Regions from separate parts of the Agathobaculum faecis genome, predicted to be linked through region 2. Evidence: predicted binding sites of a transcription regulator. Region 2 holds the regulator's gene; the other holds the start of a gene.
The links. Region 2 encodes HrcA, which represses chaperone genes, less so after heat shock. Its sites were predicted from a motif close to TGTTAGCACTCNNNNNNNNNGAGTGCTAACA; they were not measured.
Positions count from the first base shown of each region.

Region 1: the regulator HrcA is predicted to act here: its motif matches at 5,861-5,891, upstream of H8S45_RS01195 (co-chaperone GroES).

Region 1 covers NZ_JACOPL010000001.1:239,585-247,637, reverse strand. The annotation lists gene H8S45_RS01220 (heavy metal translocating P-type ATPase) at 1-1,861, opposite strand, end outside; gene H8S45_RS01215 (ArsR/SmtB family transcription factor) at 1,865-2,239, opposite strand; gene H8S45_RS01210 (SPFH domain-containing protein) at 2,363-3,256, opposite strand; gene H8S45_RS01205 (NfeD family protein) at 3,286-3,744, opposite strand; gene groL (chaperonin GroEL) at 3,890-5,515, opposite strand; gene H8S45_RS01195 (co-chaperone GroES) at 5,535-5,819, opposite strand; gene H8S45_RS01190 (THUMP domain-containing class I SAM-dependent RNA methyltransferase) at 5,976-7,133, opposite strand; gene H8S45_RS16700 (oligosaccharide flippase family protein) at 7,238-8,053, opposite strand, start outside.
Region 2 covers NZ_JACOPL010000004.1:51,180-59,232, reverse strand. The annotation lists gene dnaK (molecular chaperone DnaK) at 1-543, opposite strand, end outside; gene grpE (nucleotide exchange factor GrpE) at 782-1,327, opposite strand; gene hrcA (heat-inducible transcriptional repressor HrcA) at 1,366-2,412, opposite strand; gene lepA (translation elongation factor 4) at 2,692-4,503, shown strand; gene hemW (radical SAM family heme chaperone HemW) at 4,500-5,654, shown strand; gene H8S45_RS05265 (ACT domain-containing protein) at 5,682-5,951, shown strand; gene H8S45_RS05260 (PFL family protein) at 6,052-7,410, shown strand; gene H8S45_RS05255 (hypothetical protein) at 7,425-7,670, opposite strand; gene H8S45_RS05250 (arsenate reductase family protein) at 7,845-8,053, opposite strand, start outside.

The DNA of each region.
Region 1 (8,053 bases), on a different contig from region 2:
AAACGACCGTGCCGCGGATATCCGGCACGCCCTTTACGCCGCGCGATACCATCAGCCGGCGGTTGCCGACAAGCAGGTTCCGGTTGCCGATGCGCGCGCGCACGCCCCGTCCCGGGAACTCCTCAAATTCGCTGATCTTTTGCGGCACGCTCTGATAAGCGGAAACGACCGCGCGGGCGACCGGATGCTTGGAGAGCTGCTCCGCAGCGGCGGCCAGCGCAAGGATGCTTTCCTGATTAAAATCCTGTGTTCCGTGGATCTCCTTGATACGCAGGTTCCCTTCGGTCAAGGTTCCGGTTTTATCGAAAACAACCATACGCAACTCGGCCATTTTCTCTACCGCTTCACTGCCCTTGACATGGATGCCCTTTTGCGACAGGCGGCCGCTTCCTCCCATAAAACTGAGCGGGACCGAAATTACCAGCGCGGTCGGGCAGCATACCACAAGAATCGTCAGCGCGCGGTAGACCCAATTCTGCATCGGGGTACTGGAATTGAAAAGAGGCGGGATGACCGAAAGGAGTATCGCCAAAACGACAATGACCGGAATAAAGCGCGCCGCGCCATGCATCACACTGTCCTCCAGAGAGGCTTTCCGGCCCGCCCCCTCCTCCTGTACACGCATGATCTGGCTGACCGCGCAGTCCTCAAATTTTGCGGTCGCCCGCAGCAGCAGCAAAGAACCGGTATACAGGCTGCCGGCCAGTACCTTGGCGTTTTTAACCACCGGTGCCGGCTCGCTGTCGCCAGTCAAGACCGTATCATCCACTATGCCTTCGCCGCGCAATACAATGCCGTCAATCGGGATGCGCTCGCCCGTCCGGACCAGAACAAAGTCGTCCACACGGATCTCGGCGGGTGTGACCTGCCGTTCTTCTCCCTGCATATTGACGACCGACGCCCGTTCTGGGATGAAATCAACCTGCTGGGAAAGCGACTTGTGCGTGGAACTGAGCACCAGATCGCTGATCATTTTGCCTACGCCATGCAGGATCAGGACCACGCTCGCTTCCGCGTGCAGCCCAAGCAGGAACGCACCGAACGAAGAAACCAGAATCAGCAGGTATTCGTCAAAATATTTCCCGTGGGTAAAGTTGCGCGCCACATTCGCGGCGATCGGCAGAACCGTGATCAGATAGGCGATCAGATACAGAATGAACGCGACCGTGTCGCTGGTACGCTGCAAAAGCAGCCCTAGCAGCAGGAAAACCACCGCCACTGCCAAACGGACCGAAGTAAAGCGAACATCCATCATAGACATGGGCTGATAAGGCTCCGCGCCGCCGCGTCGCGCGTTTTCCCTGCGCAGGCGGGTCTGCTCCCGCCGCCGCATTCGGGCGTGATACCGCGCGCGTTCGATCAGAGACATGCCCTCTGTCTCATCTGGCTGCTCAGGTTCATTTTGCACCAGAGCAAGGCTTTCATCCAGCGGAGGAAGCGCTTCGGTATTCTCCTCTTCAGCCGTCTCCCTCTCGGGTTCGGGCAGTTCCTCCTCTTCCGCGGCTTCCGGCTGTCCCTCCTCAGGAACGTCCTCTTTCGCTTCCGGCTGCTCCTCGTCCTGCGGCAGTTCTTCCTGCGGCGCCGAATCTGTTTTTTCCTCTGCCTCCTGCGGAGGAGTCTGTGCAGGCGCGGAACCGGCAATCGGCGTCGCTGTCAGCGGCTCTACCGGAAGCTCTGGAAAATCAGAAGCGCTTTCTTCAAGATCGGACAAAATATTTTCCACAAAATCGTCGGGAAAAGCGATCGGCCCTGCGGAAACCTGCGCCAGAAGCTCTTCCGGCGCGCCCATATTCTGCGGCGTTTGCCCTTCTTCACGATTTCCAGCCGGCTGATCCTCCGACCGGTTTTTCTTTTCGTCCATCGTCTATCCCTCCTGTACATGCGCAATGCCCTGTGCCAAAATTGTCTGAATGTGGTCATCGCACAGCGCATAATACACGGTTTTTCCATCTTTCCGGCTCTTTACCAGACGCGCCTGCTTCAAAAAGCGGAGCTGGTGGGAAATCGCGGACTGGCTCATCCCCAACAGCGACGCAATATCACAAACGCATAATTCCTCTATTGCCAGAGCGGTCAGGATGCGCAGCCGTGTTTTATCGGAAAACGCCTTAAAAAAATCTGAAGCGGCCGATGTGATCTCATCTCCCGGCATCGTGCTGCGCGCCTGCCGTACAGCATCCGTATGGACGATATGCTCCTCGCAGCATTCCACCTCGGTTTGATTCTTTCTGACTGCCAACGAAACCCCTCCCGAGACACATAAGTACCTATTAAAGTATAGTATCATTCAAAAGCCAATCTGTCAAGAATACAGCAAAAAACCAGCCCGCCGGAGCATATCCGGCAGGCTGGCCGCCACGGCTTACTTTTCGGTTTTCGGATCAGTCATAACTTCCTTAAATGAAGTTGCCAATCCTGCAAGGCTCTGTATTTCGCTCGGAATAATGATTTTTGTCGCCTTGCCGTCCGCTGCGTTGCTGAACGCTTCCAGCGATTTCAGCTTGATGACCTGTTCGGTTGGAGCAGCGTTGTTTAGGAGGGAAATCGAATCAGCCAGCGCTTTTTGCACGGTCAGCAGGGCTTCCGCCTCGCCTTCCGCTTCCTTGATTTTTGCCAGGCGGTTGGCTTCTGCCGCCAGAACGGTCGCTTCCTTTTCGCCTTCCGCTACCAGAATAGCGGACTGCTTTTTGCCTTCTGCCACCAGGATGGATTCGCGGCGCTCGCGTTCGGCCTTCATCTGCTTTTCCATGGATTCCTGAATTGCCGCCGGCGGGATGATGTTCTTCAGCTCCACACGGTTGACCTTGATGCCCCACGCATCCGTAGCCTCGTCCAGAATCGCGCGCATTTTGGTATTGATGATGTCCCGGCTGGTCAGCGTCTGGTCCAGTTCCAAATCGCCGATAATATTGCGGAGCGTCGTTGCCGTCAGGTTTTCGATCGCTGCCATCGGGCTTTCGATACCGTATGTGAACATCTTCGGGTCCGTAATCTGGAAATAGACAACAGTATCGATCTGCATGGTTACGTTATCCTTCGTGATCACAGGCTGTGGCGGAAAATCGACGACCTGCTCCTTGAGCGTCACCTTGCGGGCGATCCGCTCAAAAAGCGGCACCTTAAAATGCAGGCCTGTGTTCCATGTGCCGCGGTATGTGCCAAGCCGCTCCACGATAAAGGCTTTCGCCTGCGGTACAATAACAATATTGCTGCCCAGAAAAACAATCAGCAGGATCGCCAAAACAATCCAAATCATCGGAACTAAATAAGGCATAGTGTTCTCCTTTACTTAACTGAATCTTTATCCAACCTTTTTACGATCACCTTGACGCCGCGGATTTCCAAAATTTCGACCATTGCGCCCTGCGGGACAAGGGAATCATCCGCGCTGCGTGCAGTCCATATATTTCCCGATATACGGACTGCGCCAGTTTCGCGGATATTGTCAATCCCCTCCGTTACGATAGCAGATTGACCAATGATGCGGTCTGCATTGGTCGCTTCCTTTTTGGTCTTGAGGAAGCGCCGGCAAAACGGACGGACCAGCAGAAGCAAAACCGCGGAGAACAAAACGAAGATGACCAACTGCGCGGACATCTCCAGCCCAATACTCGCGGCGATCAACGCTGCAACGCCGCCGACCGCAAACCAGATTGCCGACAGGTCCAGCGAAAAAGCTTCAACCGCAACGCCGATGATGATAACAGCCACCCAGATATAGAGACTGTCAACGCCAAAAATCATATTTACTATCCCCTCCTTTGCTCCAGTATATCATGACCGGCGGTAAAAGTACAGCAAAAACAAATGAGGGCTGTGTCCGTGCCTATGAAAAAAATACTCCGACTTTAATTGTCGGAGTATTTTTTCAACCGAACGGGAATTTGGATTAATACATGCCGCCCATATCCGGTGCAGCCGGAGCCGGAGCCACAGGTTCCTTCTTATCCGCAACCAGGCTCTCGGTGGTCAGCACCATGGAAGCCACGGACGCCGCGTTCTGCAGCGCGGAGCGGTTAACCTTGGTCGGGTCGACGATACCATTGGTGATCATATCGCCATATGTCTCGGTCGCCGCGTCAAAGCCATAGCCGACCTTGCCGGAATTCTTGACCTTATCGACAACGATTGCGCCTTCAATGCCCGCGTTGATCGCAATCTGTGCCATCGGCGCCTCAAGGCCGCGCGCAACGATCTGCATGCCGGTCTTTTCGTCGCCCTCGGCGGTCTCGGCCAGCGCCTCGACTGCTGCGATCGCATTGACATACGCAACGCCGCCGCCGGCTACGATACCTTCCTCAACAGCCGCGCGGGTCGCGTTGAGGGCGTCCTCGATGCGCAGCTTCTTCTCTTTCATCTCAGTCTCGGTAGCAGCGCCGACCTTGATGACCGCTACGCCGCCCGCCAGTTTCGCCAAGCGCTCCTGCAGCTTCTCACGGTCAAAGTCGGAAGTTGTGCGCTCGATCGCGCCGCGGATCTCGGCTACGCGGTTGGCGATATCCTGCTTGTCGCCCGCGCCATCCACAATCGTAGTGGTTTCCTTGGTGACCTTGATCTGACGCGCAGAACCCAGCATATCCATGGTGGCGTCCTTAAGCTCGATGCCGATCTCTTCGGAGATCACCGTGCCGCCGGTCAAGATCGCGATATCACGCAGCATATCCTTGCGGCGGTCGCCGAAGCCCGGCGCCTTGACCGCAACACAGGTGAACGTGCCGCGCAGGCGGTTAACGATCAGGGTGGACAGCGCCTCGCCCTCGATATCCTCGGCAATAAGCAGCAGCTTCTTGCCGGACTTAACAACCTGCTCCAGAATCGGCAGCAGCTCCTGGATGTTAGACAGCTTCTTGTCCGTAATCAGGACCAGCGCATCGTCCAGATTTGCTTCCATCTTCTCGGTATCCGTGCACATATAGGGGGTGACATAGCCGCGGTCAAACTGCATGCCCTCGACAACCTCGGAATAGGTTTCCGCAGTTTTGGACTCTTCCACCGTGATTACGCCGTCGGTCGAAACCTTTTCCATCGCCTCCGCGATCAGCTGGCCGATCTCGTCATCGCTGGAAGAGATCGCACCGACACGGGCGATATCATTGGAGCCGTCAACCGCCTTGGAATTCTTGGCGATCGCTTCTACCGCCGCATTGACCGCCTTGGAAATGCCGCGACGCATGACCATCGGGTTTGCGCCCGCAGCCACGTTTTTCAGACCCTCTCGCACGAACGCCTGCGCGAGCACGGTCGCGGTGGTGGTGCCGTCGCCCGCCACGTCGTTAGTCTTGGTCGCAACTTCCTTCACAAGCTGCGCGCCCATGTTCTCATAGGGATCGTCAAGCTCGATCTCCTTGGCGATGGTGACGCCGTCGTTGGTGATCAGCGGCGCGCCGTACTTCTTGTCCAGAACAACATTGCGGCCCTTCGGACCGATCGTAACTTTAACGGTATCGGCGAGCTGATCGATGCCGCGCTGCAGCGCCTTGCGCGCGTCCTCGCCGTAAATAAGCTGTTTCGCCATGATAAATTACCTCCTCAAATTACTCTACGATTGCAAGAATATCGCCCTGACGAACGATGATGTAGGTTTCGCCGTCCAGCTTGACCTCTGTGCCGGTGTACTTACTGGTAATGACCTTCTGGCCCTTCTGGACCTCCATTTTGATCTCCTTACCATCGACAACGCCGCCCGGGCCGACCTCGATGATTTCAGCGACCTGCGGCTTTTCCTGCGCAGACGCGGTGAGGATGATGCCGCTGGCAGTGGTCTCCTCCGCCTCGATCATCTTGATAACAACACGATCAGAAAGGGGCTTGAGTTTCATAACGGGTTCCTCCTATAAAAATTAAAGTTGACTGAATCAGGGTTTAGCACTCTTTCGTCCTGAGTGCTAACTCGATTATTATATTACATCAACTCTTTTCGTTGTGCAAGAGTTTTTTTGGAAAAACTGACATAAAATTTATGAATTTTTTGTGAATCACTTTGACCCGTTTTCTCGTTTTTTAGCAGACGAATGCATTGAGTGCTTATAGTACATATGAAGCTCGCATTTGATCATGCCGTTATACAGCTTCCGCCTTTTATCCGCTGGCCGGCTGTAACAGCGCTCAAACAGCGGGTCCGAGCTTAGAATATACTGCTTCATCGGTGATTTCCCTGTTGCGCGTCCGAACGCACGATAGAGCGCTTCCGCCTGCTGCACATCGAGCAGCCGTTCGCCATATGGGGGATTGGCAAACACCACCCCTTCCCCGCTGTAATCGTGCTGCACAGCATCTACCTGCTCAAAAAACACCGTACCCGCAACGCCCGCTTTCCGTGCGTTCTCCATGGAAAGCTGGACGCATGCTGGATCGATATCGCTTCCAACAATCGAAAACCGCGCGCCGCCATCCGTCAGGTCGATGGCCGCTTCGCGAGCCAGCCGCCAGGCGTCTGCGTCAAGGCAACCCCATTTCTCCGCCTCAAATGACCGAAGCAGCCCGGGCGCGCGCCGCTGGGCGATCATCGCCGCTTCAATCGCAATCGTTCCCGAACCGCAGAATGGATCCAGCAGCGGTTCTCGTCCACGCCAGCGTGCCAGCTTGACCATGGCTGCCGCGAGCGTCTCCCGCAACGGCGCGGCGTTGCTGTTTGCGCGATATCCGCGCTTATGCAGCCCCAGGCCGGAGGTATCCAGAAATACCTCCGCTGTATCGCGCATAATGGAAAACTGTATCTGGTATTTCGCGCCGGTTTCCTCGAACCAGGATAGACCATAGGCATGTCCCAAACGTTCCACCACCGCTTTTTTCACGATCCGCTGGCAGTCCGGTATGGAGTGGAGCGCCGAATCCAGGCTGTACCCCTTGACGGGGAAGGACCCGTCCCTCGGAATAAACTGCTCCCAAGGCAGCGCGCGCACACCCTCGAACAGAGCGTCGAAGCTTTTCGCGGAAAACACGCCGAGACGGATCAGGACGCGCTCCGCACAGCGCAGGTTCAGATTGGCCCATGCGAGCGTATTTTCATCTCCCGCAAATAAAACCCTGCCGTTCTCGGCATGCACTTCCTCCAGCTTTCCCCCGAACCGAAGTTCGTCCGCGACGATCCCTTCCAGCCCGAACAGAGTCGGGCAGCACATGGTCAGTTCCATTCGATTCCCTCTTTTCTTCCGAAAAAAAGCCCCTGCCGCTGCCGGGCAGGAGCCGTTCTGTTGTACTTAATCTTATCCGTTCAGGGGTATTTTGTCAAGACGGTCTACCACATACAGACGTTTGGCATCTGTGGCTTTTCGATTCTGCGGGACAGATATCGGATCAGACGTATGCCCAACAGCCGCAGCACAACGACGTATAGAAGCCCTGCGCCGCACACTGTCGCCCCCAGTGCAGCAATATCATTCATGAGGTACTCTTGCAGAACAGAGTAGAAAATCCGCGTCCAGCAAAAAAGGGTAGCGCCGCATAGTAGCGGAACGCCAAAGCGGCGCAGCGGCCGGACCGCGAAGCCGGTATGCCGCTGCAAAATGCAGAAATTGATTAGAAACGCACCCGCGCTGGTCAGCAGCATGGCGAGCAGATAACCGTAAATGCCGAGTGTCGGCCGTGCGCACCAGCGATACATCAGGCAGAGCTGGACCAGCTCCGCGCTGACTGCCGTGACCACATTCAAATGCTGCAGCCCGAGCGCGTTCAACAGGCTGCCGGACGACATCTGGTAGTAACTGACGATTGCGACCGCTCCCAGCAGGGCTACATAACCGGCCGTCAACGGCTGGCCAAAGAAGAACTCGCTCAACTGCGGCGCAAGCGGAATCAGCACCGCTGTAGCAGGCAGCGCAATCAGGCCGACGGTGGAAACCGATCTGCCGATTAACGCCTGCACGCGCTTGATATTCCCGACCGCCTGCGCTGCGGTGACTGCCGGAAGCAGAGCGGTGCAGACTGAGCTGACCAGCGCCACTGGAAGAAGAAGCAGAGGCATCGCCATACCGGAGATTACACCGAGTGCCGAGAGTGCCTGTTCATAGGTCAGTCCGGCCACCATCAGCCGCTGCGGAAGCAGGACCGAACC
Region 2 (8,053 bases):
GTCGAGGATGGAAACGTCGAACGTGCCGCCGCCGAGGTCGTAGACCATGATCTTCTGCTCGGCTTCCTTATCCACACCGTAAGCCAGCGCAGCCGCGGTCGGCTCGTTGATGATGCGCAGAACCTCAAGACCCGCGATCTTGCCCGCGTCCTTGGTCGCCTGGCGCTGGGAGTCGGAGAAGTACGCCGGCACGGTGATGACCGCCTGGGTCACCGGCTGACCGAGGTAGGCTTCCGCGTCCGCCTTGAGCTTTTGCAGGATCATTGCGGAGATCTCCTGCGGGGAATAGGGCTTGCCATCAATGTTGACGCGGTAGTCCGAGCCCATGTGGCGCTTGATGGAAATAATCGTGCGGTCTGCGTTGGTCACAGCCTGGCGCTTGGCCACCTGGCCCACCATACGCTCGCCGTCCTTGGAGAACGCGACTACCGACGGAGTCGTGCGCGCGCCTTCCGCGTTGGGGATGACGACAGCCTCGCCGCCTTCCATAACGGATACGCAGGAATTTGTTGTACCAAGGTCGATACCAATGATTTTGCCCATGTTGATAGCACTCCTTTATATGATTCGATATTGTTTTCTCTGTATCAGGGATGCGCGGTGACGCGCGCGTTTATCAGGAACTTTCCGCAAGCGGAAAGTTCCATAAAATCCGAGAGCATGTATCTCGGATTTTATTCCTCGATTCAGCCGCCTTGGACGGCGGCATTCGGATGTCGAAAGCAAGTTTCAAAGGAAATTGCTTTCGTATAGGGGACTTTTGAAGTCCCCTATAGGGTTTTCAGTTTGCAACCTTTACCATCGCGTGCCGGATCACCTTGTCGCCTATCTGGAAGCCCTGCTGGAATACCTCGGCGATCACGCTTTCTCCCAGCGCTTCATCTTCGACATGCATCACGGCGTTGTGGAAATTCGGGTCGAACGTGGTGCCGGCCGAAGCCTCGATCACGGTGACGTTCAGGCCTTTCAGGCTGTCGGTCAGTTGGGTCATGGTCAGTTCCACGCCCTTTTTGTATTCCGCATCCGCGGTCTCGGCCTTGAGCGCACGCTCAAGGTTGTCATAGGTGGGGAGAAGCGCGGTCACCGCGCGGCTGACCGCGTCCGTATACGCCTGCTCGCGCTCACGCTGGCTGCGCTTGCGGAAGTTGTCGTATTCCGCCGCCATGCGGAGATAGCGGTCATTCAGCTCCTCGTATTTTGCTTTCCAGTTTTCGGCGGGCGCAGCCTGTTCCTCCTGTGCGGCGGCCTTTGCCGTTTCATCCTCGGACGGGGTTTCCGGCGCCTTCTGCTCGGCTTCGGCCGGATCGGACTGCTTTTTCTTGCTCATATTGTTTTCATGCCTCCATTTGCTGAAAATCCCGATGTTCAGGGATTTCCGTCTTTCTCGTCTAAAAAGGTCTCGGCAATCAACTGATTCAGCCCCTTGGCGAAGCGGCTGAGTTGCGCGGACAGCTTGGCGTAATCCATGCGGGTCGGCCCCACGATGCCGATCGCGCCCTGACCGATTTTGCCGATATCGTATTTTGCATAAATCGCGGATGTATCGCTAAGCGGGTTCTCCCCGTTTTCCGGCCCGATGAAGAACTGGATTCCCTCAATCTTACGGGTCGTAGGCAACAGGTGCCGGCTGTCATCCTCCATATAGTCAAGCAGCGCCTGCGCTTTGTGCAGGTCCTTGTATTCCGGAAAGCGCAGCAGCTTGTTGGTCCCGTCCAGAAAGACCTTCTGATCCCCCAGCTCTTCGATCAGTTCGGCGACATATTCGGCCACGGGGGCCAAAAGGGCGGTCAATCCCGCGGCCCTGCGCACGATATCGAAACGCTCGGCCGTGATGTGGCTGAGCGGCAGGCCGGTCAGCGTCTGGTTGAGGACATAGGTGAGAAGCTCGGCCTCGTCCTTGGTGACGTCGGTCATGGTCCGCACCATTTTATTTTTGACCGAGCCGGAGTCGGTTACAACCACGATGACAAAATTCATTTTGTCAATGGCGATGATCTCGAACTGGCGGATGGATGCCTGGGTCATGGCGGGGGTGATCGCGACGGAAGCGTAATTGGTCAGGCTGGAAATCAGCTTGCCCGCCTCGCGTATCAAATGGTCGAGCTCGCGCACCTTGGTCTGCAGGATGCTCTGCAGCGGCGCGGCGTCGTCCGGCGTTTCAGCCGGTTGCTCCATCAGCTCGTCAACATAAAGACGGTAGCCCTGCGGCGAAGGAATGCGGCCGGCGGAGGTGTGCGGCTTTTCCAGAAAACCCATTTCCTCCAGCTCGCTCATCTCGTTGCGGATGGTGGCGGAGGAAAACGGAAGCGCATGCCCCTCGGTCAGTGCCTTGGAGCCGACTGGCTCGGCTGTGCGGATATAATCGCCGATGATGGCCTTGAGGATCTGCTTTTTTCGTTCCGAAAGCTCCACCTGAGCGGACTCCTTTCCTGTGTGAAAACGGGTTAGCACTCCGCCTATCTGAGTGCTAAAACTAATTTACCACCGCGTAGCGGCAAAGTCAAGTCTCGTTTATGAATATTTTGTTAAATGATAGGAAACGGGCTGTCACAGCCGGATAGGGACTGCTAATGTGCTGGAAAGAGCAGGGGAGCGGGCGGCCCGCTTGTGCAAAAGTATGCTTGTGGGGCGGCGTAAAACGTGGTATAATATTTCCATATTGCTATTAAGGAAAGGTAAGGAGCTTTCGGTGTGAAAAATCGCGGGCAAATACGGAATTTTTCCATCATCGCGCATATCGACCACGGCAAGTCGACGCTGGCGGACCGCCTGCTCGAACAGTGCAAGGCCGTGTCCCAGCGTGAGATGGAGGAACAACTGCTTGACAATATGGATCTGGAGCGCGAGCGCGGCATCACGATCAAGGCGCGCGCGGTGCGCATGGAATACGAGGCCGACGACGGCCAGACCTATGAGATGAACCTGATCGACACGCCCGGGCATGTGGACTTCAATTATGAGGTTTCTCGTTCGCTCGCCGCGTGCGAGGGCGCGCTGCTGGTGGTGGATGCGGCACAGGGGATCGAGGCGCAGACGCTGGGCAACACCTACCTCGCTATTGACGCGGGGCTGGAGGTTGTACCGGTCATCAACAAGATCGACCTGCCCGCGGCGGACGCGCCGCGCGTCAAGCAGGAGATCGAGGACATCATCGGTATCCCAGCCGAGGATAGTCCGGAGATCTCGGCCAAAATGAATATCAACATCCACGCGGTACTCGAACGCATCGTGTCCGACATCCCCGCACCGCAGGGCGACGCAGACGCGCCGCTGCGCGCGCTTATCTTTGACAGCCAGTACGACCCCTATAAGGGCGTTATTGTTTATATGAGGCTGATGGACGGCAGCATCCGGCCGGGCATGAGGGTGAAAATGATGGCCACGGGTGCGGAGTTCCAGGTACTCGAATGCGGCTATATGCTGCCGCTCGGCCTGTCGCCCCAGCGGGAGCTGTGCGCGGGCGAGGTCGGCTACTTTACCGCGTCTATCAAGACCGTGTCCGATACCCGTGTGGGCGACACGGTCACCGAGGCGGGACGGCCGACCGCGGAGCCGCTGCCCGGCTACCGTCCGGCGCAGCCCATGGTGTTCTGCGGCATCTATACCGAGGACGGCTCCAAATACCCCGACCTGCGCGACGCGCTGGAAAAGCTCCAACTCAACGATGCGGCGCTGTCGTTCGAGCCGGAAAGCTCGGTCGCGCTGGGCTTCGGCTTCCGCTGTGGTTTCCTCGGCATGCTGCATATGGAGGTCATCCAGGAGCGGCTTGAACGCGAGTTCGACCTCGACCTGGTCACCACGCTGCCCTCGGTCGTGTATGAGATCGTGCGGACCGACGGCGCGGTTGTCCATTGCGACAACCCGCACGACTACCCCGACCCCGGCCTGATCGACGAGGCGCGCGAGCCGTTCGTCAAGGCCACCATTATGACCCCGCAAGAATTTGTCGGCAATATCATGCCCATGTGCCAGGAGCGCCGCGGCGTGTTCAAGGATATGCAGTATCTTGACTCCAACCTGGTCGAACTGCACTACGAAATGCCGATCAATGAAATCATCTACGACTTTTTCGACGCGCTTAAGGCGCGCACCAAAGGCTACGCTTCGCTTGACTATGAGCTGCTCGACTACCGGCCGAGCGACCTGGTAAAGGTGGACATGCTGCTCAACGGCGACCAGGTGGACGCGCTTTCCTTTATTGTCCACCGCGAGAAGGCCTACGGCCGCGCGCGCCGCATCTGTGAAAAGCTCAAGGAGAATATCCCGCGCCAGCTGTTCGAGGTGCCTATCCAGGCCGCGATCGGTGGCAAGGTGATTGCGCGCGAAACGGTCAAGGCGATGCGTAAGGATGTACTCGCCAAGTGCTACGGCGGCGATATCACCCGCAAGAAGAAGCTGCTGGAAAAGCAGAAGGAAGGTAAAAAGAAGATGCGTTCGCTCGGTACGGTGCAGATCCCGACCGAGGCGTTCATGGCGGTGCTCAAGCTGGACGAGGAATCATGAGTAAATTTAGTTATCGAAACAAGCCGCTCGGCCTGTACCTGCATATCCCGTTCTGCGTGCAGAAATGCGGCTACTGTGATTTTTACTCCGTGCCGGACAAGGAACTGATGAAAGACTATGTTTCGGCGCTGCTGACCCATATCCGCTCCTACGGCGCGCTGTGCAGCGGCTACACGGTGGATACGGTCTATATTGGCGGCGGCACGCCGACATGCCTGGGGCCGAAATACCTCGGCCGCATCCTGCAGGAGGTGCGGAACAAGTTTCCCCTTGCGGATGACGCGGAGATCACGGTCGAGTGCAATCCGGAAAGCACGGATAAAAAAATGCTGGAAATGATGAAAAAGCAGGGCGTGAACCGGCTGTCGTTCGGTGTGCAGTCCGCACATGACGACGAACTGAAGGCCATCGGCCGCCTCCATACGTTCCAGCAGGCGAAGGATGCGGTTGACCTGGCGCGGGAGAAAGGTTTTTCCAATATCAGTCTGGACCTGATGTACGGCCTGCCCGGGCAGACGCAGGAGCGGTTTCTCGACTCGGTGGAGCAGTGCCTTGCGCTCGGTCCGAAGCATCTGTCCTGCTACGGGCTGAAGCTCGAACCGGCCACGCCGATGGGGCGCGAAAACCCGACTCTGCCCGATGACGACGCGCAGGCGGACACCTATCTCGCCATGTGCGAGCTGCTCCGCAAGGACGGCTTTGAGCATTATGAAATATCCAACTTCGCCCGTCCGGGCTTTCGGTCGCGCCACAATCAGAAATACTGGGACCTGTCCGAGTATCTGGGGCTGGGGCCGGGCGCGCATTCGTTTATGAACGGGCGCCGGTTCGAGTTCGCGCGCGACATCAAGGCCTACATAAGCGGCGAGGATATCCTGCGGGACGAGGACGAGGTGCCGACGTTCCAGCGGCAGGGCGAATACCTGATGGTACGCCTGCGTACCTCGGACGGGGTGGACTTCCTCGATTTGGAGAAACGGTATAACATCGACTCCACACCCTATGAGGAAGCGTTCCGCGGCCTGATGGGAAACGAGCTGGTCGCCCATCAGGGTACGCGCTGGTACCTGACCGAAAAGGGGTTCCTGGTATCCAACAGTATTATCAACACCATTGTCGCGGCTGGCCAGCCGGACATGGGGGAACAATAATCAATTAATTTTTTGGAGGAATAAAACATGCGCGCAGTTATCACGGTGGTCGGTAAGGACCGCACGGGCATTATCGCTAAGATATCCGACACGCTGTACAGGCATCGGGTGAATATTGTCGATATTTCGCAGAATGTTATGGAGGATATGTTCGCCATGGTCATGCTGGTGAATATCGATCAGTGTACGGTGGATTTCACCGCGCTGGCCGACCTGCTCGATCAGGACGGAGAAACGCTTGGCATGAAGATCCATACCATGCATGAGGATATCTTCGACGCGATGCACAAAATATAAAAAACGACATTTTCCGCCAAACGGCGCTGCGCGCGGGAAGAGTGCGTGCGGAAGAAAAAATATCCTGTTATGGGTAAATACGGGGACTATTATTATGTCAATGATCAACACAAAAGATATACTGGAAACCATCAAGATGATAGAGGAGGAGCACCTCGACATCCGCACGATCACGATGGGCATTTCGCTGCGCGACCTGGCCAGCAGCGACATCCATGTGCTGGCGGACAAGGTGTATGACAAAATCACCCGCCGCGCGGAAAAGCTGGTCGCGACCGGCGAGCAGATCGAGCGCGAGCTGGGTATCCCGATCATCAACAAGCGTATTTCGGTCACCCCGATCGCGATGATCGGCGCAGTGACGGATGCGGACAGCTATGTGCCGCTGGCCAGGGCGCTCGACCGCGCTGCGTCGGCTACCGGCGTCAACTTTGTCGGCGGTTTTTCCGCGCTGGTGCAGAAAGGTTTTGCCAAGGGCGACGAGATCCTCATCAATTCCATACCCGAGGCGCTGGCTGAGACCAGTCTGGTCTGCTCGTCGGTCAACGTGGCCTCGACCAAGGCGGGCGTCAATCTGGACGCCATTGCGCTGATGGGGCGTATCATCAAGCAGACCGCCGAGCTGACAAAGGACAACGAATCCATGGGTTGCTCTAAGCTGGTCGTATTCGCCAACGCGGTGGACGACAACCCGTTCATGGCGGGTGCGTTCCATGGCATCGGCGAGCCGGAAACCGTTATCAATGTCGGCGTATCCGGCCCGGGCGTGGTGCAGTCGGCTATCCGACGCGCGGGCGACTGCCCGATTAACGAGGTGGCTGAAGTCATTAAAAAGACCGCGTTCAAGATTACCCGCATGGGCCAGCTTGTCGGCGCGCTGGCGAGCCAGCGTTTAGGCGTGCCGTTCGGCATTGTAGACCTGTCGCTCGCGCCGACGCCGGCAATCGGTGACTCGGTCGCGCGCATCCTCGAAGAGGTCGGCCTGGAGGTCTGCGGCTGCTGCGGTACGACTGCTATCCTGGCGATGCTCAACGACGCGGTCAAAAAGGGCGGCGTGATGGCGTCGTCCAGCGTCGGCGGGCTGTCGGGCGCGTTTATTCCGGTGTCCGAGGACGAGGGCATGATCGCCGCCGCGCAGGCGGGCGCACTCACGCTTGAGAAGCTCGAAGCCATGACTGCGGTCTGCTCGGTCGGCATCGACATGGTCGCCGTACCCGGCGACACGACCGCCGAGGTCATTTCCGGCCTGATCGCGGATGAAATTGCCATCGGCGTTGTCAACTCCAAGACGACCGCCGTGCGCGTCATTCCGGCCATTGGCAAAAAGGTGGGGGATATGGTGGAGTTCGGCGGCCTGCTGGGCAGCGCGCCCATCATGCCGATCGCCACCGGCTCGCCCGCGAGGTTCATCCACCGCGGCGGCCGCATTCCGGCGCCCATCCAGAGCTTGAAAAACTAAAACGAAACGCCGCATCAGGCCGATGCGGCGTTTTCCTTTGCGCGTTCGAGCAGAAAACGGCCCGCGGCGCTTAGATCCGTGCTGTGCTGCTTTAAGAAGCAGCCGGTGCGGGATACCGCCGCGAGAAACGTGTGGTTGTCCGCCGCGGGATCGGCCGGATAATGCACAAGCAGGTCGCAGAGGAATAAATCGATTAGTAGATCATCGGTCAACTGGTGCAGTTCTTCTTCCAGCTCTGCGATAGTCGGTTTGTGGAACATAGGAATACCGCCTTTCTTATATGTGTGTAAACACATGAATTATAGCATATAAAATGCGCTTTTTATAAAAATGACGCATAGGTGACGCAGTTTTTTTATAAAAAGACAACTAGAATTCCTTGCAGTTGTAAATCTTGTATCGTTAATAAGTATCGGGGATAGAGGACAGAAGGCTTACTCCCACGATGCCCAGACCTCGGGCTGGTATCCCACCGTCGCCTGCCGACCATTGCGCACGACCGGCGTTTTCATCAGCGTCCCGTCCTCGAGCAGCTTTTCTTTTTTGTCCTCGTCATACGCGAGATAGGCGAGGGCGGCATAGCCCCTGCTTTTTTCGTCGAGCAGCGTATCCAGCCCGCCGACCGCCTTCAAAACGCTGTCCA